2 regions of the Variovorax sp. 20P10.2.4 genome follow, and region 2 is predicted to be linked to the other one. Evidence: predicted binding sites of a transcription regulator. Region 2 holds the regulator's gene; the other holds the start of a gene.
What was found. The regulator sigma-54, encoded in region 2, starts transcription at its own class of promoters, with help from an activator protein. The targets are predictions, from matches to a motif close to TGGCANGNAANCTGCTTT.

Region 1: nirB (nitrite reductase large subunit NirB) is a predicted target of sigma-54. The motif match lies at 12,401-12,418, and genes of this name have one in related genera.

The regions. Positions count from the first base shown of each region.
Region 1 is NZ_JBZAYE010000086.1:1,430-17,292, forward strand. It holds gene ocd (ornithine cyclodeaminase) at 1-24, opposite strand, end outside; gene uvrA (excinuclease ABC subunit UvrA) at 243-6,038, opposite strand; gene AC27VN_RS11295 (ABC transporter substrate-binding protein) at 6,221-7,339, shown strand; gene AC27VN_RS11300 (ABC transporter substrate-binding protein) at 7,504-8,625, shown strand; gene AC27VN_RS11305 (hypothetical protein) at 8,642-8,803, opposite strand; gene AC27VN_RS11310 (MFS transporter) at 8,929-10,623, opposite strand; gene AC27VN_RS11315 (2-hydroxychromene-2-carboxylate isomerase) at 10,799-11,443, opposite strand; gene AC27VN_RS11320 (DUF1289 domain-containing protein) at 11,440-11,703, opposite strand; gene AC27VN_RS11325 (YbaK/EbsC family protein) at 11,700-12,200, opposite strand; gene nirB (nitrite reductase large subunit NirB) at 12,629-15,157, shown strand; gene nirD (nitrite reductase small subunit NirD) at 15,184-15,525, shown strand; gene AC27VN_RS11340 (formate/nitrite transporter family protein) at 15,573-15,863, shown strand, end outside.
Region 2 is NZ_JBZAYE010000595.1:133-4,388, forward strand. It holds gene lptB (LPS export ABC transporter ATP-binding protein) at 1-706, shown strand, start outside; gene AC27VN_RS33765 (RNA polymerase factor sigma-54) at 737-2,326, shown strand; gene AC27VN_RS33770 (phospholipase D family protein) at 2,337-3,935, shown strand; partial or broken gene AC27VN_RS33775 (LysE family translocator) at 3,945-4,256, opposite strand, start outside.

The sequences.
Region 1 (15,863 bases), on a different contig from region 2:
GTGGACATCGATGAAGCGGGTCATGGCAGGACTCCTTGCGAGCCCCGGCCGGCGCCGCACCCGATCCGTTCCACCATGGCGGGTCCAGGATGAGCGCCTGCGCCAAGGGTTCGAAGCCATTCTGCGCCGCGCGCGCGGCCGCGGCGAGGCCCCAGACCCCGACCGCGTCGAGCGCAGGGGCAAGCCCCCGCGCCCGACGGTTCGGGGCTACCGTCCGGCGTTGGTGCCGGGCGAAGAAGGCCTCAGCGCGCCAGCACCGGTGCCAGCGCCACGCCCGTGTGCGTGCCCAGCCGCACCACCTCCTCGGGCGCCGCCGCCGCCACCACGCGGCCGCCGCCGTTGCCGCCCTCGGGCCCGAGGTCGACGATCCAGTCGGCCTCGGCGATCAGGTCGAGGTCGTGCTCGATCACCACCACGCTGTGGCCGCCGTTCACCAGCCGGTGCAGCACGTGGATCAGCTTCTCGACGTCGGCCATGTGCAGGCCCACGGTCGGCTCGTCGAGCACGTAGAGCGTGTGCGGCGCCTTCTGGCCGCGGCGCGTGATGTCGTCGCGCACCTTGCTGAGCTCGGTCACCAGCTTGATGCGCTGCGCCTCGCCGCCCGACAGCGTGGGCGAAGGCTGGCCCAGCGTCAGGTAGCCGAGTCCCACGTCCTTGAGCAGCTGCAGCGGATGGCTGATGTTCGGCATGCTCGCGAAGAACTCGACCGCCTCGTCCACCTCCATCTGCAGCACGTCGCCGATGCTCTTGCCGCGCCAGCTCACGGCCAGCGTCTCGGGGTTGAAGCGCGCGCCGTGGCAGACCTCGCAGGGCACCTTCACGTCGGGCAGGAAGCTCATCTCGATGGTGCGCACGCCCGCGCCGTCGCAGGCCGGGCAGCGGCCTTCGCCGGTGTTGAAGCTGAAGCGCGCCGGGCCGTAGCCGCGCGCCTTGGCCTCGAGCGTGTCGGCGAACAGCTTGCGGATGGTGTCCCAGAAGCCGATGTAGGTCGCGGGGCAGCTGCGCGGCGTCTTGCCGATCGGGGTCTGGTCGACCTCGAGCACGCGGTCCACGCTCTGGTAGCCCTCGACGCCCTTGCAGCCGGCCCAGGCCGGGCGCTTGCCCGCGGCATCGGCGTCGCGGCCGGCCTTGGTGCTGCGCTGCTGCACCACCGCCTGCACGTTGGCCAGCAGCACGTCGCGCGCGAGCGTGGACTTGCCCGAGCCGCTCACGCCGGTGACCACCACCAGCCGCTGCAGCGGCACGGTGACCGTCACGTCCTGCAGGTTGTGCATGTCGGCGCCGCGCACCGTGAGCCACTGGCCGTTGTCGGGCGCCTTCGGGTCGGGCGAGGGAATGAGCCGGCGCGCCTGCAGCGGATGCTTGATCGCGTCGCGCAGGTAGCGGCCGGTCTGCGACTCGGCGGCCTGCTCGATGTCGGCCACCGCGCCCTGCGCCACCAGGCGGCCGCCGCGCTTGCCGGCGCTCGGGCCGATGTCGATGATGTGGTCGGCGCGGCGGATCGTGTCCTCGTCGTGCTCCACCACCACCAGCGTGTTGCCCTTGTCGCCGAGCTTGTGCAGCGCGTCGAGCAGGATGCGGTTGTCGCGCGCATGCAGGCCGATGGTCGGCTCGTCGAGCACGTAGCACACGCCCTGCAGGTTGCTGCCGAGCTGCGCCGCGAGCCGGATGCGCTGCGCCTCGCCGCCGGACAGCGTGGGCGCGCCGCGGTCGAGCGTGAGATAGCCCAGGCCCACTTCCTCGAGGAATTCGAGCCGGCTCTTGATCTCGGGCACCAGGTCGCGCGCGATCTCGGCCTCGCGGCCCGAGAGCGAGAGGTTCTCGAACCAGGTACGGATGTCGGTCACGCTCATGCGCGCGAGCTCGGTGATGCCGATGCCGCCCTCGCCCCAGCCCGGCGTGCCGGCATGCGCATGGACCGCGCCGCCGCCGAACAGCACCGCGCGCGCGGTCGCATTGAGCCGCGTGCCCTTGCAGGTTGGGCAGGCCACGTCGCCCACGTCCTCGGCGTCGGGCTCGGCGAAGGTCTGCTCGCGTCCCTTCTGGTCGTCGGCCATCACCGAGTCGTCGAAGATCTTGCGCTGTTCCTTGCTGAGCTTGACGCCGGTGCCCACGCAGTCGGGGCACCAGCCGTGCTTGCTGTTGTAGCTGAACAGGCGCGGGTCGAGCTCGGCGTAGCTGGTGCTGCAGACCGGGCAGGCGCGCAAGGTCGAGAACACGCTGACGCGGCCGATGCCCGCGGCCGTCACGCCGGCCATCATGGCGGCGCGCAGGCCATCCATCTCGCTGAGCACGTGCACCACGCCCTTGCCGTGCTCGAGCGCCTTCGTGAGCGCCTCGCGCAGCTGGTTCTCGTTCGTGGGCAGCACGTCGAGGCTGGCCACCGGCAGCTCGATGCTGTGCTCCTTGAAGCGGTCGATGCGCGGGAAGCCCGCGGTCGGCAGGAAGTCGCCATCGACGCGCAGGTGCGTGAAGCCGCGCGGCCGCGCCCAGTCGGCCAGCTCGGTGTAGACGCCCTTGCGGTTGCTCACCAGCGGCGCGAGCAGGCCGATGTGCTGGCCCTTGAAGTTGCGCATCAGCTGCGCCGCGATGCTGTCGGGCGTCTGCGGCTGCACGGCCGCGCCGTCCTTCACGCAGTGCTGCACGCCAAGCTTCACGAACAGCAGGCGCAGGAAGTGCCAGACCTCGGTGGTGGTGCCCACCGTGCTCTTGCGGCCGCCGCGCGACAGGCGCTGCTCGATCGCCACCGTCGGCGGAATGCCGTAGACGGCATCGACCTCGGGCCGGCCCGCGGGCTGCACGATGCTGCGCGCATAGGCGTTGAGCGATTCGAGATAACGGCGCTGGCCCTCGTTGAACAGGATGTCGAAGGCCAGCGTGGACTTGCCCGAGCCGCTCACGCCCGTGACCACGCTGAACTTGCCGCGCGGGATGTTGACGCTGAGGTTCTTGAGGTTGTGCTCGCGCGCGTTCACGATCTCGACCGCGTCGGCGCCCGGCGCCTTCTTGGCCTGCGCGATGTAGCGGCGCGCCGCGCGCTCGGCCACCTTGTAGGCGCCCGGGCCGATCGCGAGCTCGTAGTCGGCCAGCGCGGCGCCCGTGAGCGAGGCGCGGTTCTCGCGCAGCTGCTCGGGCGTGCCCTCGGCCACCACCTGGCCACCGCCCTCGCCGCCTTCGGGGCCGAGGTCGATGCACCAGTCGCTGGCGCGGATCACGTCGAGGTTGTGCTCGATCACGATCAGCGAATGGCCGGCGTCGAGCAGCTTGCGCAGCGCGCGCATGAGCCGCGCGATGTCGTCGAAGTGCAGGCCGGTGGTGGGCTCGTCGAACAGGAACAGCGTGCCCTTGCGCGCCACCGCCTGCTTGCTCGAGGTCGCGCCCTTGGCGGCCTCGGCCAGGAAGCCCGCGAGCTTGAGGCGCTGCGCCTCGCCGCCCGACAGCGTGGGCACGGGCTGGCCCAGCTTCACGTAGTCGAGGCCCACGTCGGAGATCGGCTGCAAGACGCGCAGCACGTCGCGGTCGGCATCGAACAGCGCCGCGGCCTCGGCCACGGTCAGCTCGAGGATGTCGGCCACGTTGTAGCTCTTGCCGTGGCGCTCGATGCGCACCTCGAGGATCTCGGGCCGGTAGCGCTTGCCGTCGCAGTCGGGGCAGCGCAGGTAGACGTCGGAGAGGAACTGCATCTCGACGTGCTCGAAGCCCGAGCCGCCGCAGGTGGGGCAGCGGCCGTCGCCCGAGTTGAAGCTGAACTTGCTCGCGGTGTAGCCGCGCTGGCGCGAGATCGGCGCGGTGGCGAAGATCTCGCGGATCGCGTCCCAGGCACCGACGTAGCTCGCGGGGTTGGAACGCGCGGTCTTGCCGATCGGCGACTGGTCGACGAACACCACGTCGCCGAGGTGGTCGGCGCCGAGCAGGCGGTCGTGCGCGCCGGGCGTCTCGGTGGCCTTGCCGAAGTGGCGCATCAGCGCGGGCGCGAGCACGTCCTGCACCAGCGTCGACTTGCCCGAGCCGCTGACGCCGGTCACGCAGACCAGGCGCGCGAGCGGGAACTCGACGCTGATGTCCTTGAGGTTGTGCTCGCGCACGCCCTCGAGGATGAGCCGGTGCGTGTTCTCGCTGACCAGCCGCTTGAAGCCCATGCCGATCTTCTTGCGCCCGCCCAGGTACTGGCCGGTCAGCGTGTCGGCATCGCGCAGCGCGTCGGTGCTGCCGTCGAACACGATCTGGCCGCCGCGCGCGCCGGGGCCCGGGCCCATGTCGATCACGCGGTCGGCCGCGAGCATCACGGCCGGGTCGTGCTCGACCACCACCAGCGTGTTGCCCGCGTCGCGCAGCCGCAGCATGGCCTCGGTGATGCGGTTCATGTCGCGCGGATGCAGCCCGATGCTGGGCTCGTCGAGCACGAACAGCGTGTTGACCAGCGAGGTGCCGAGGGCGGTCGTGAGGTTGATGCGCTGCACCTCGCCGCCGCTGAGCGTGCGGCTCTGGCGGTCGAGCGTGAGGTAGCCGATGCCGACGTCGTGCAGGTAGCGCAGCCGGGTCGTGATCTCCTCGAACAGCAGCTTGAGCGCCTGGACCTCGCCGGCCGCGCTCGAGCGCTGCGCCTCGCCGGCCGTGGCGATGCCGCCGGCCGTCATGCGGTCGAACAGCTGGCGCAGCCGCTCGATCGGCAGCAGCATCAGGTCATGCAGGCACAGGCCCGGCAGCGCCTCGAGCTGGGCGCGCGTCCACTTCACGCCGACCGGCAGGAAACGCTTCTCGGGCGGCAGCACCGCGTCGGCGTCTTCCTTGCTGCCGATGCGCCACAGCAGGCTTTCGAGCTTGAGCCGCGCGCCCGCGCAGGTGGGGCACGGCGTGTAGCTGCGGTACTTCGACAAGAGCACGCGGATGTGCATCTTGTAGGCCTTGCTCTCGAGGTAGCCGAAGAAGCGGCGGATGCCGTACCACTGCTTGTTCCAGTTGCCCTCCTTGTAGTTGGGCGTGCCCTCGATCACCCAGTGCTTCTGCTCGGCGGTCAGCTTGTTCCATGGCGTGTCGCGCGGAATGCCGGCGGCCTCGGCGTGGCGCATGAGGTCGTCCTGCGCCTCTTTCCAGGCCGGGGTCTGGATGGTCTTGATCGCGCCCGCGCGCAGGGTGAGCTTGTCGTTCGGGATCACGAGGCCGAGGTCGACGCCGATCACGCGGCCGAAGCCGCGGCAGGTGTCGCAGGCGCCGACGGCCGAGTTGAACGAGAACATCGAGGGGATCGGATCGCCGTAGCGGATGTCGCTCTCGGGGCAGTGCAGGCCGGTCGAGAACTTCCACACGTCGGCCACGGCGTTCTCCTCGGCGCCCGTCGCATGCACCGTCACGCGCCCGCTGCCGCGCTTGAGCGCGACCTCGATCGCCTCCACCACGCGCGAGCGCTCGGCGCTCGAGGCGCGGAAGCGGTCGGCCACCACGTCGAGCACCTTGCGCGGACCGGTGGGCGTGGCCACCTCGCGCTCGGCCTGCACGCGCGTGAAGCCGCTGGCTGACAGCCACTGCGTGACCTCGTCGGCCGTGGTGCTCGCGGGCAGCTCGACCGGGAAGGTCACGACCAGCCGCGGATCGCCCGCGGCCGCTGCGCGCTCGACGATCTGCGCATAGATGCTGTCGGGCGAGTCGTGGCGCACCGGCAGCGCCGTCTCGCGGTCGAACAGGTCGGCCGCGCGCGCATAGAGCAGCTTCAGGTGGTCGTTGAGCTCGGTCATCGTGCCGACCGTGGAGCGCGAGGAGCGCACCGGGTTGGTCTGGTCGATGGCGATCGCGGGCGGCACGCCCTCGACCTTGTCGACCGCCGGCTTGTCCATGCGATCGAGGAACTGGCGGGCGTAGGCGGAGAAGGTTTCGACGTAGCGCCGCTGGCCCTCGGCGTACAGGGTGTCGAACACGAGGCTCGACTTGCCCGAGCCGCTGGGCCCGGTGACCACGGTCATCTCGCCGGTGCGGATGTCGAGGTCGAGATTCTGGAGGTTGTGCTGGCGTGCGCCACGGATGCGGATGGAGCCCTGTGTCATGAGTGCCTTGGGGGTGGGGCAAACATTCTAGGGAGTGGTCCATGACGCGCCGGTGCACCTCTCCGTAAGGACGGTGGCCGCGCAGGGGTTTGTCCGAATGGTGGATTTAATACTTTTAGAAACAAATAAGGCGTTGGTTTGCAACGGTGGCCGCGCCATCGCAAAAGAAGGGACGAGCACACATGACGAAGAAGCAAGGCCGCCTGCGCGCGGCCCTGATCGCGCTCGGCGCGCTGGTCTGGCTGCCCGCGCAGGCGCAGATCCTGATCGGCCAGACCGCCGGCATGACCGGCCCGGTGGCCGCCAGCGTCAACGAGACCATCGGCGGCGCGCAGCTGGTGATCGATGCCGCCAATGCGCAGGGCGGCGTGCACGGCGAGAAGATCGAGGTGGTCCGGCTCGACGACGGCTTCGACGTCAAGCGCGCGGGCGAGAACGGCCGCGCGCTGATCGAGGACAGGAAGGTGCTCGCGCTCTTCATGAGCCGCGGCACGCCGCACTCGCAGGCCATCATTCCCTGGCTCGACAAGCACGGCGTGGCGCTGATCGGGCCCTCCACCGGCGCGATGGTGCTGCACAAGCCGGTGCAGCGGAACGTGTTCAACGTGCGCGCCACCTACCAGCGCGAGGCCGAGAAGGCGGTGCAGCACCTGCTGACCATCGGCATGGTGCGCATCGCGGTCGTGCACGTGACCGACTCCTTCGGCGCCGATGCGCTCGAGGGCGCGATGACCGGCTTCGGCAAGGCCAAGGCCCAGCCCGCGGCCACCGTGCCGGCCGACCGCGACAAGCCCGACTACGCGGCCATCGTGCCCGCCATCGTCCAGGCCAAGGCGCAGGCGGTGCTGTGGATCGGCTCGGGCAGCGCGGTGGTCGAGGGCATCAAGGCGCTGCGCGCGGCCGGCTCGGCGGCGCAGGTGGTCACGCTGTCGAACAACGCCTCCTCGGGCTTCATCAAGCAGTTGGGCGAGGCCAGCCGCGGCGTGGTGGTCACGCAGGTGTTCCCGAGCGAACGCTCGATCAGCTACCCGATGGTGAAGGAGGCGATAGCGCTCGCGAAGGCCAAGGGCCAGAACGAACTCTCGCCCGCGGCGCTCGAGGGCTTCGCCTCGGCCAAGGTGCTGGTGGAGGCGCTGCGCCGCGCCGGCCCCAAGCCCACGCGCGCCCGCGTGGTGGCCGCTCTCGACGGCCTGCGCGACTACGACCTCGGCGGCCTCGAGATCAGCTACACGCCTCAGGACCACAGCGGCATCGATTTCGCCGACCTCTCGATCATCAGCGAGGGCCGCTTCAAGCGCTGAAGCGCCGCCTTTCCCTCTCGACGAAGCCGGGCCCAGTGCCCGGCTTTTTGCTTTTGCAAACAACGGTTTGACAGGGTTTGCACGAGGAATCGTATGTCACGTCTAGCTACACATAATTGCATTTGCTGACATGGACACGAATCCCGACGGGAAAGGTTTTGTCGATGAAGAAGAAGAAAAGGATCCCGCGCCTGCGCGCCGCCGCATTGCTGCTCGCACTCGCGGCGACCGGCGCCTCGGCCCAGATCGTGATCGGCCAGTCGGCCGACCTGTCGGGACCGGTGGCGGCCAGCGTGAAGGAGACGATCATGGGCTCGCAGCTGGTCATCGACCAGGTCAATGCCCAGGGCGGCATCAACGGCGAGCAGATCGAGGTCATCCGCATGGACGACGGCCTCGATGCCAAGCGCTCGCTCGAGAACTCGCGCATCCTGATCGAGGACAAGAAGGTGGTCGCGCTGCTGCTCAACCGCGGCACGCCCAACACGCTCGCGGTGATCCCGCTGCTCGACAAGCACGGCGTGCCGCTGGTCGGCCCGTCGACCGGCGCGATGGCGCTGCACAAGCCGGTGCAGAAGAACATCTTCAACGTGCGCTCCACCTACCAGCGCGAGGCCGAGAAGGCGGTGGTGCACCTGCAGACCACGGGCATCCAGCGCATCGCGGTGGTGCAGGCCGACGATTCCTTCGGCAAGGACGGCCTCGAGGGCGCGAACCGCGGCTTCGAGAAGGCCAACCTCAAGCCCGTGGTGATCGCGCTGGCCGACCGCAACAAGCCCGACTTCGCGGCCATCGTGCCGAAGCTCGTCGAGGCCAATGCGCAGGCCGTGCTGTGGATCGGCTCGGGCACCTCGGTGTCCGACGGCGTGAAGGCGCTGCGCGCCGCGGGCTCGGCCGCGCAGGTGGTCACGCTGTCGAACAACGCGGCCTCGGGCTTCATCAAGGACCTCGGCAGCGCGAGCCGCGGCGTGATCATCACGCAGGTGTTCCCCTACGAGCGCTCGTTCGGCAATCCGCTGATCAAGGAGGCCCTGGCGCTCGCCAAGGCCAAGGGCCAGGAAGACCTGTCGCCCGCGCTGCTCGAAGGCTTCGTGGCGACCAAGGTGCTGGTGGAGGCGCTGCGCCGCACCGGGCCGAAGCCCACGCGCGCGCGGCTGCTGGCCACGCTCAATGCCTTCCAGTACGACCCGGGCGGCGGGCTCGACATCTCGTTTTCGCCGACCGATCACACCGGCATCGAATACGTCGACCTCTCCATCGTGAGCGACGGCCGCTTCAAGCGCTAGGCAGCGCTTCGGAGATTTACTTCGGCGCGCTCGCGGCGGCAGCCGGTGCAGCAGGCGCCGGCTCGTGCACTTCCACGCCGTGCTTCTCGCCCGACATGTCGACCTTGTCGCCGGCCTTCGAGATCACGTACAGCGCGATGGCCGCGAAGATGGCGAAGCCGACTGCGATTTTCCACATGGGTTCTGTCTCCTGAGATGGGTAATGCGGGGTTCAAGAAAAAGGCCTCATGCCGAGGGTCGGCATGAAGCCTCTTTGTTGAACGGAGGGCGCGCGGCGCCCTCCTTTCATCGGCGCCGTGGCGCTCAGTCGTGGGCGTAGATGTCCACGTCCTTCGTTTCGCGGATGAACAGTGTGCCGATCACCAGCGTGATGCCCGCGATGATGATCGGGTACCAGAGGCCGTTGTACATGTTGCCGGTCGAGGCCACGATGGCGAAGGCCGTGGTCGGCAGCAGGCCGCCGAACCAGCCGTTGCCGATGTGGTACGGCAGGCTCATCGAGGTGTAGCGGATGCGCGTGGGGAACAGTTCGACCAGCATCGCGGCGATCGGCCCGTAGACCATGGTCACCAGCAGCACCAGCCAGAACAGCAGCAGCACCGTCAGCAGCTTGTTCATCTTCGCGGGGTCGGCCTTGGCCGGGTAGCCCGCGATCTTCAGGTCCTCGGCCACGCCCTTCTTGAAGGCGGCGATCTCCTTGGCGGAGGTCTCGTCGAACTTGAGGTTCACGACGTTGCCGATCGGTGCTTCCACCGTCTTGTCGCCGATCTTCACGACGGCCTTCGAACCCGGCGCGCCGGCCACGTTCTCATAGCTCACCGAGTTCTGCACCAGGTAGCGCTTGGCGATGTCGCAGGAGCTGCGGAAGTCGATCTCGCGGGCCACGGGGTTGCCCTGGAACGAGCAGGTCGCGGGGTCGGCGGTCACGGTCACGCCGGCCGTGGCCTGGGCCTTGGCGAGGTCGGGGTTGGCGGCCTCGGTCAGCATCTTGAAGACCGGGAAGTAGGTCACCACGGCCAGCAGGCAGCCGGCCATGATGATCGGCTTGCGGCCGATCTTGTCCGACAGGGTGCCGAAGATCACGAAGAACGGGGTGCCGAGCAGCAGCGCGGCGGCGATCATCAGGTTGGCGGTGGTCGCATCGACCTTGAGCTGCGCGGTCAGGAAGAAGAGCGCGTAGAACTGCCCCGAATACCAGACCACGGCCTGGCCGGCGGTCAGGCCCACCAGCGCCAGGATCACGATCTTGAGGTTCTTCCACTCGCCGAAGGATTCGGCCAGCGGCGCCTTCGAGGTCTTGCCCTCGGCCTTCATGCGCTGGAACGCGGGCGACTCCGACAGCGACAGGCGGATCCACACCGAGATGCCCAGCAGCAGGATCGAGACGAGGAATGGAATGCGCCAGCCCCAGTCGTTGAACACCGCTTCGCCCAGGCCTTCGCGCACGCCCAGGATCACGATCAGGCTCAGGAACAGGCCGAGCGTGGCCGTGGTCTGGATCCACGAGGTGTAGGCACCGCGCTTGCCGTGCGGCGCGTGCTCGGCCACGTAGGTGGCGGCACCGCCGTACTCGCCGCCGAGCGCGAGGCCCTGCAGCATGCGCAGCGCGATCAGGATCACCGGCGCCGCGACGCCGATGGTCGCGTAGCTGGGCAGCAGGCCGACGATGAAGGTCGACAGGCCCATGATCAGGATCGTGACCAGGAAGGTGTACTTGCGCCCGATCATGTCGCCGAGCCGGCCGAACACGATGGCGCCGAACGGACGCACCAGGAAACCGGCCGCGAAGGCCAGCAGCGCGAAGATGAAGGCAGCGCCCGCATCGAGGCCGCTGAAGAACTGCTTCGCGATGATCGCCGCGAGCGAACCGTAGAGGTAGAAGTCGTACCACTCGAACACGGTTCCCAGCGAAGAAGCGAAGATGACCTTCTTCTCCTCCGCCGACATGGGCCGGGGGGCCGGATGCGGCACTCCCCGTGAATCTAGTGTGGCTGCCATTGATCGTCTCCTGTGTATGCGTTCATGCGGCGCCCGAATTCGGGACCGTGGGGCATTCTTGGAGGCGCGACTGACCCGAGCCTTTCGCGAAACTGAACGGGCGCTTACGGATTAAGGTGAAACCCTCGACGCACGTTTCAGCCTGTAAGAAATGCAGCGTAGCTGCTGAAGATGCTCAGTTTTTGCTGCTGCGCAGCAGGGCCGGACGCTGGTCGGCCTCGGCCCATTGCGGGCCATCGAACCAGGCATCGCCCGCGAGGTAGGCGCGCAGCATCGCGAGGCCGTCGAAGCCCCAGAACAGCCGGCCGTCGACCGCATAGGCCGGCGTGCCGAACACGCCGAGCGCGACCGCGTCCGCGGTGTTGCGCTGGAGCAGGGCCTTGCTCTCGTCGCTGCCGGCATCGCGACGCGGTTGCAGTTGCGCGGTGAGCGCGGCCAGCCGCGCGGGATCGGCCGCCTCGAGGCCGCCGCGCCAGACGTGGCGGAAGACGGTCTCGGCCACCAGCCGGCTCACGCGGCCGTCGTCGCAGGTGGAGAGCGCGAGCCGCAGGTGCGCGAGCGGGTTGTAGGGGTGCGAGGCCGGCATCGCGATCTCGATGCCGTGCTGGTGGCCCAGCCACAGCACGTGGCGGTAGGTCCAGCCGCGCTTGGCGGGAATCTCGGCCGGCCCGAGCTGGCCGTGCGCCTTGAGCACCGCGCCCAGCAGCACCGGGCGGTAGTCCACGCTGTAGCTCAGGCCCTCGAGCGCTTGCGGCAGTTGCTCGAACGCGAGGTAGGCATAGGGCGAGATGAAGTCCAGGTAGAAGTCGATGTGCTTCATGCGTCGATGTCTCCGATGGCCGGAGCCCGCCAGATGCCGGCCCGGGCCCGCCACTCTATCGCGCGCCAGACCTGCCGCCGCTCGTCGTCCTCCATGCGGCTCCAGCCCGCGATCTCGGGGATGGTGCGCAGGCAGCCCTCGCAGAAGCCGCTGAGCCGGTCCATGCGGCACACCGAGCTGCAGGGCGAGGGCACCGGCTCGGCCAGCCCCCGCTGCTCCGCGGCGCGGTCGGCCAGGGCCTGCGCTTCGGCGATGTTCACGCCGCGGCCACCACCACGTCGGCCACCGGCGCGCCCGTGAGCGTCTCGAGGTCGTGCGGGCGCAGCTGGAACACCGCATGCGGATGGCCCGCGGCGGCCCAGATCTCCTCGAAGCGGAACAGCTCGCGGTCGATCAGCACCACCGGCTTCGTCACATGGCCCACGGGCGACACGCCGCCGATGGTGAAGCCGGTGCGCGCCTTCACGAAGTCGGCGTCGGCGCGGCCGGTCTTGCCGACGATCGCGTCGACCTTCTTCTCGTCGACGCGCCGGTCGCCCGAGGTGATGACCAGCACCGCGACCTCGTCGCTCTTGCGCCGGAAGATGATGCTCTTGGCGATCTGGCCGACCGCGATGCCGAGCGCGTCGGCCGCCTGCTGCGCGGTGCGGCAGGCGTCGTCGAGCATGCGCGGCGCATGCGGATGGCCGGCGTCCTGGAGCACGCGCGCGACGCGCTGGACACCGTCGGGAAGGGAATGGAGTTCGGAGCCGCACATGGCTGTTGTCTTCGGAGTTCGTGGGGGCGTGCGCCCCGCGTTGCAGGCACCCGAGCATACGAAAAAGCCCCGGGGCCCGGCGCCGCGGCCGCGCGGCCACCCTTTCGGGCACCGCACCAATGCGGACAGCGCCGCACCGCGGCCGCGCCACTTTGGGTGCGATTGCGGTGCGCGCACGGGCCGCCACCGCTCTTTTTCGGCGGCATGGATATTGCTCGACCCCATCGCGGACCTCCCGGCCTGGGTGGGTCCGCAGTGCCTCCGCTAACGACGGCGGGGTTCGAGCGAGCCGATGGCGATGAGCCGCCGGATTCGTTTGTCCATCCGATTATTCGCATCCGTTCCGTCGCGGAGGCCTCCTGCCGCTGTCGCCCCGACAGCCCCGGTGGCCTGCATCCGAGGACCGGCTGCCCCCGCAGGACCTCAGCATGAAAATCGCAGTCATCGGCCACGGCATGGTCGGCCACAAGTTCCTCGAGCAGCTCCACGCGCTCGGCATTCCCGGCGCGGAAGTCACCGTCCTGTGCGAGGAGCCGCGGCCGGCCTACGACCGGGTGCACCTGTCCGAGTTCTTCGCGGGCAAGACGGCCGAAGACCTCTCGCTGGTCGAGCCCGGCTTCTTCGAGCGCAGCGGCTTCACGCTGCGCCTGGCCGCGCGCGCGGTGGCGGTCGAGCGCCGCAACAACACGGTCACCACGGCCGACGGCGAGGTCGTGGCCTACGACAAGCTGGTGCTGGCCACCGGCTCCTTCCCCTTCGTGCCCGCGGTGCCGGGCCGCGACCGGCCCCACTGCTTCGTCTACCGCACCATCGAGGACCTCGAGGCGATGAAGGAATGCGGCGCGCGCTCGCGCAGCGGCGTGGTGGTGGGCGGCGGCCTGCTCGGCCTCGAATGCGCGAAGGCGCTGCGCGACATGGGCCTCGAGACCCACGTGGTGGAGTTCGCGCCGCGGCTGATGGCGGTGCAGGTCGACGAGGGCGGCGGCCGCGCGCTGCGCGAGAGCATCGAGGCGCTGGGCCTGCACGTGCACACCGGCCGCAACACGGTGGAGATCGTCGACGGTGCCGCCGCGCGCCACCGCATGGTGTTCGCCGACGGCAGCTACCTCGAGACCGACATGATCGTGTTCTCGGCCGGCATCCGCCCGCGCGACGAGCTCGCGCGCCAGTGCCTGCTGGCCGTGGGCCCGCGCGGCGGCGTGGCGGTCGACGACCATTGCCGCACCAGCGACCGCAACGTCTACGCCATTGGCGAATGCGCCTCGTGGAACGAGCAGACCTTCGGCCTGGTCGCGCCCGGCTACGACATGGCGCGCGTGGCGGCGCGCCACATCGCGGGCGAGCACGAGGCCGCCTTCACCGGCGCCGACATGAGCACCAAGCTCAAGCTGATGGGCGTGGACGTGGCGAGCATCGGCGACGCGCACGGCAGGACGCCGAAGTCGCGCGCCTACCAGTTCATCGACGAGCGCAAGAAGGTCTACAAGAAGATCGTCGTCAGCGAGGACGGCAAGCTGCTGCTCGGCGCGGTGCTCGTGGGCGACGCCGCCGAATACGGCACCCTGCTGCAGATGGCGCTCAACGGCATCGCGCTGCCGGAAGATCCCGAGTTCCTGATCCTGCCCTCGAGCGACGGCAAGGCCAAGCCGGGACTGGGCGTCGAGGCCCTGCCCGACAGCGCGCAGATCTGCTCGTGCAACGACGTCAGCAAGGGGCAGATCTGCGAGGCCGTGGGCCAGGGCGCCTGCACCCCGGCCGCGATGAAGGCCTGCACCAAGGCCGGCGCCACCTGCGGCGGCTGCGTGCCGCTGGTCACGCAGGTCATGAAGATGGAGATGGCCAGGCGCGGCATGGCCGTCGACAACCACCTCTGCGAGCACTTCCCCTACTCGCGCCAGGAGCTCTACCACCTGATCCGCGTGGGCGAGATCCGCAGCTTCGCCGACCTGCTCGCCAAGCACGGCAAGGGCCTGGGCTGCGACATCTGCAAGCCCGTGGCCGCGAGCATCTTCGCCTCGTGCTGGAACGAGTTCGTGCTCAAGAAGGACCTGGCCGCGCTGCAGGACAGCAACGACTACTTCCTCGGCAACATCCAGAAGGACGGCACCTACTCGGTGGTGCCGCGCATGCCGGGCGGCGAGGTCACGCCCGACGGGCTGATCGCGGTCGGCCAGGTGGCGAAGAAGTACGGCCTCTACACCAAGATCACCGGCGGCGCGCGCGTGGACATGTTCGGTGCGCGCGTCGAGCAGCTGCCCGCGATCTGGGAGGAGCTGATCGCGGCCGGCTTCGAGTCGGGCCATGCCTACGGCAAGTCGCTGCGCACGGTGAAGAGCTGCGTCGGCTCGACCTGGTGCCGCTACGGCGTGGACGACAGCGTGGGCCTCGCGGTCGAGCTCGAGAACCGCTACAAGGGCCTGCGCGCGCCGCACAAGATCAAGTTCGGCGTCTCGGGCTGCACGCGCGAATGCGCCGAGGCGCAGGGCAAGGACGTGGGCGTGATCGCCACCGACAAGGGCTGGAACCTCTACGTCTGCGGCAACGGCGGCATGAAGCCGCGCCATGCCGAGCTGCTCGCGAGCGACCTGTCGAAGGCCGAGCTGATCCGCCTGATCGACCGCTTCCTGATGTTCTACGTGCGCACCGCCGACCGGCTGCAGCGCACCAGCACCTGGCGCGAGAGTCTCGAGGGCGGCCTCGACTACCTCAAGGGCGTGCTGCTGCAGGACACGCTGGGCCTCAATGCCGAGCTCGAGACCCAGATGCAGGCCGTGGTCGACACCTACCAGTGCGAGTGGAAGACCGCCGTCAACGACCCGGCCACGCGCCAGCGCTTCCGCTCCTTCGTCAACAGCGACAAGCCCGACGAGCACATCGTGTTCGTGAGCGAGCGCGGCCAGAAGCGGCCGGCGCGCGCCGAGGAGCGCGCCGAGGCGGTCGACGTCTCGATGGCCTGAAGAACGACAACCTAAGAGGAAGCCCCATGACCCAGCAAGACCTGCACTGGACCGCCGTGTGCGCGGCCACCGACATCCTGCCCGACACCGGCGTGTGCGCGCTGGTCGAGGGCGTGCACGTGGCGATCTTCCGCGTCGGCCAGGAGGCCACGCTCTACGCCATCGACAACGTCGACCCGAAGGCCGGCGCCAGCGTGCTCTCGCGCGGGCTGATCGGCAGCCTCGGCGACCGTGTCGTGGTCGCCTCGCCGCTCTACAAGAACCACTTCGACCTGCGCAGCGGCGAATGCCTCGAGGCGCCCGAGCACTCGGTGCGCGCGCATGCGGTGCGCGAGCACGAGGGCCGCGTGCTCGTCGCGCTGGCCTGAGCCGCGCGCCCATTCATCGGCATTTTCATTTTTTTCCAAGGATCCCCATGGCCTATCTAGCCCCCGCCGAGTTCGTCACCAAGATGGTCGATGCCGGCGAATCCAAGCTGCTGATGTCCACGCGCGACACGCTGATCCGCTCGTACATGGCCGGCGCCATCCTCGCGCTGGCGGCGGCCTTCGCGGTCAGCATCACGGTCAACACCGGCAATGCGCTGGTCGGCGCGATGCTGTTCCCGGTCGGCTTCATCATGCTGTACCTGCTGGGCTTCGACCTGCTGACCGGCGTCTTCACCCTGGCGCCGCTCGCCGTGCTCGACAAGCGCCCCGGCGCCACC
Region 2 (4,256 bases):
CAAGGTGGTCAAGGACGTCTCGCTCGACGTACAGAAGGGCGAAGTGGTCGGACTGCTCGGGCCCAACGGCGCCGGCAAGACCACCTCGTTCTACATGATCGTCGGGCTGGTGCGCGCCGACGCGGGCGAGATCTCCATCGACGGCGAGCCGATCGCCCACATGCCGATCCACCGCCGCGCGCGCATGGGCCTGAGCTACCTGCCGCAGGAGGCCTCGATCTTCCGCAAGCTCACGGTCGAGGAGAACGTGCGCGCGGTGCTCGAGCTGCAGCGCGAGCCCGATGCCAACGGCCGGCCGCAGGCGCTGTCGAAGCAGCGCATGGAAGAGCGCCTGTCGGAGCTGCTGGCCGACCTGCGCGTCGACCACCTGCGCGATTCGCCCGCGCTCGCGCTGTCGGGCGGCGAACGCCGCCGCGTCGAGATCGCGCGCGCGCTGGCCACCCAGCCGCGCTTCATCCTGCTGGACGAACCCTTCGCCGGCATCGACCCGATCGCGGTGATCGAGATCCAGCGCATCATCAGCTTCCTGAAGGAACGCGGCATCGGCGTGCTCATCACCGACCACAACGTGCGCGAGACGCTGGGCATCTGCGACCACGCCTTCATCATCAGCGACGGCCATGTGCTGGCACAGGGCACGCCCTCGGAGATCGTCGACAACGCCGAAGTGCGCCGGGTCTACCTGGGCGAGCACTTCCGCATGTGATGACCCTCGTGCAAGTCATTTCCTGAGGGCATGAAACAAGGCTTGTCGCTGCGCGTTTCGCAGCATCTCGCGCTGACGCCTCAGCTGCAGCAGTCGATCCGGCTGCTGCAGCTCTCCACGCTCGAACTGAGCCAGGAGGTCGAGCAGATGCTCGACGAGAACCCCTTTCTCGAGCGCACCGCCGAGGAAGCCGCGCGCGAGGAGTTCGGCCTCGACGCCGCCGACACGCCCGCGCCGCGCGAGGACACCGAGCGCGAAGCCGAGAGCGACTACGCGAGCGCCGCGCCTTCGACCTCGACCACGTCCACCGAGACCACCTCATCGTCCGAGGCCGAACCGGCCCTCGACTCGCCCGAGCGCGAGCCCGACTGGGAAGGCGACGGCACCGTCGACATGGCGCCCGACGACAGCGAGTGGGGCAGCGACGCGCCCGCGCGCAACAACAGCAGCACCGGCGACGACGAGCGCGCCGATGCTACCGAACTCGCGCGCAGCCAGGAATCGCTGCAGTCCTTCCTGCACCGCCAGGCGTTGAGCCTGCGGCTCAACGAGAACGACAGCGCCGCGCTGCGCTTTTTGATCGAGTCGCTCAACGACGACGGCTACCTCGAGGATTCGCTGCCGGCGCTGGCCTCGGGCCTCGCGGGCGACGACAACGACCAGTTCGACGAGCTGGTGCACCACTTCCAGGTCGCGCTCGGTCTGCTGCAGAGCCTGGAGCCCGCGGGCGTGGGCGCGCGCGACCTCGGCGAATGCCTCGCGATCCAGCTGCGCGCGCTGGCCGACGAAGACGAAACCGAGGACGAGGAGCTGGTGCGCAAGACCGCGCTCGCCATCTGCAAGCAGCCGATGGAGCTGCTCGCGCGGCGCGACTTCAAGCGCCTGGCCACGCTCACGCGCACCAACGAGGAACTGGTGCGCTCGGCGCTGCAGATCATCGCGCGGCTCGAACCCAAGCCGGGCCGCCGCTTCGTCGATGTCGAGCGCAACATCGTCATCCCCGACGTGATCGTCACCAAGACCGGCCGCGGCACCAACGTGAAGTTCCGCGTCATGCTCAACCCCGAGGTGATGCCGCGGCTGCGCGTGCACGACATCTATGCCGGCGCGCTCAAGTCGCACAAGGGCGAGGGCAGCCAGGCGCTGTCGCAGCGGCTGCAGGAGGCGCGCTGGTTCATCAAGAACATCCAGCAGCGCTTCGACACCATCCTGCGCGTGAGCAACGCCATCGTCGAGCGGCAGAAGAGCTACTTCGTGCACGGCGAGCTCGCGATGCGCCCGCTGGTGCTGCGCGAGATCGCCGACGAGCTCGGGCTGCACGAGTCCACCATCTCGCGCGTGACCACCGCCAAGTACATGTCCACGCCCTTCGGCACGGTCGAGCTCAAGTACTTCTTCGGCTCGGCGCTGGGCACCGAGACCGGCGGCAATGCGTCGAGCACCGCGGTGCGCGCGCTGATCAAGCAGTTCGTCGGTTCGGAGAGCGTGAAGAAGCCGCTGTCGGACAGCCAGATCTCCGAGATGCTCAAGGAGCAGGGCATCGAGTGCGCGCGCCGCACCGTCGCCAAATACCGCGAGGCGCTGCGCATCGCGCCCGCCAACCTGCGCAAGGCCCTGTAGAAAGCCGCCGATGGCCCGACGCCTGCTGTCGCGCTGTGGGCTCTGGGTGTTCGCCATCGCGGCCGCGCTGCTGGCCGCCGGTTGCGCGACCTTGCCCGACGAGGCCCCGCGCGCGCCTACCAAGGCCATCGCCGTGTCGAAGGACACCGCGCTCGGGCGCATCGCGCTGGCCGCGCAGCCCGACCCCGACCTCAGCGGCTTTCGCCTCATGCCCGGTGGCGACTTCGCCTTCGACACCCGCATCCAGCTCGCGCGCCGGGCCCAGCGCACGCTCGACGTCCAGTACTACCAGATCGAGAACGACGAGACCGGCCGCTACCTGCTGCGCACCCTGCGCGACGCCGCGCAGCGCGGCGTGCGGGTGCGCGTGCTGATGGACGACCTCTACACCGCGGGCGAGGACGAGTTGCTGCGCGGCTTCGCGGCCACGCCCAATGTCGAGCTGCGCCTGTTCAACCCCTTCCCGGCCGGCCGCGGCAGCCTGCTCGCGCGCTTCACGGCCTCGCTGTTCGACTTCAGCCGCGTCAACCGGCGCATGCACAACAAGCTGTTCATCGCCGACGGCGCGATGGCCGTGGCGGGCGGGCGCAACATCGGCAACCAGTACTTCCGGCGCACCGCGGGCGAGAACTTCATCGACCTCGACACCTTCGTGACGGGCGCGCTGATCCCGCGCCTGGGCAGCCTGTTCGACCAGTACTGGAACAGCCCCTACGTGCGGCCCATCGAGTCGGTGGTGGCGAGCGCGCTGCCTGCCGACGAACTGCAGCGCCGCTTCGAGGCCGCCACCGGCCCCGACACCACGCCGCCGCCGCCGAAGCCCGCGCCCAACGACCTGCTGGGCTACGGCCCGATCGCCGAGGACCTCGACGCCGGCCGGCTCGGCCTGATCTGGACCACGGCCGAGGCCTATGCCGATTCGCCCGACCGCGTGATCGGCAAGACCGCCTCGTACGGCGGCGTGCCGCTGCTCGACGTCGACAGCGTGCGCTACAACGTGGTCGAGCAGATGCGCCGCGCGCGCAGCGAGGTGACCATCGTCTCGCCCTACCTGATCCCGGGCGCCGCGGGGCTCGAGGTGATGAACGAGATCCGCCGGCGCCAGGTGAAGATCAGCGTGGTGACCAACTCGCTCGCCGCCACCGACGAGCCGCTGGTGCACACCGCCTACCGCCGCTACCGGCCCGAGATGCTGCGCCTGGGCGCCGAACTCTACGAACTCAGCACCAACCGCACCCGCCGCAGCGTGCGGCTGGGCCTGTTCGGCACCTCGGTCGGGCGGCTGCATGCCAAGTCGGCGGTGATCGACCAGCGCATCCTGTTCGTCGGCTCGATGAATTTCGACCCGCGCTCCGAGGTCCACAACACCGAGATCGGCCTGTTCATCCGCAGCCCCGAGATGGCGCAGCAGGCGCTGAAGCTGCTCGAGGTGCTCAAGCAGCAGGGCGCCTACAGGCTGCGCTTCGCCGAAGGCAGCGACTCGCGCCTGGAGTGGATCAGCGAGGAGGCCGGCAAGACCACGGTGCTGAGCGAGGAGCCCGACTCGGGCTTCTGGGACCGCACCATGCTCGAGCTGCTGGCGCCGTTGACGCCGGAGAGCCTGCTCTAGGAATCGGCCTCAGGTCCCGCGCACCGCCGACCACACCAGCCGCAGCCCCAGCAGCCCCATCACGCCGCCGGCCGCGCGGTCGATCCAGGTCTTGTAGCGCAGGTAGGCCGAGCGCGGCGCCGCCGACGACAGCGCGAGCGCGACGATGGCGTACCAGCCGGTCTCGATGCAGAAGATCACGGCCGGCACCGCGAGCGCCAGCACCAGCGGCACCTCGCGCGGCAGGAAGGCCGCGAAGATGCTCGCGTAGACCACGGCCGTCTTCGGGTTGCTGACCTGCGTGGCCAGCCCGAGCAGGAAGGTGCGCTTGCCGCGGCCGCC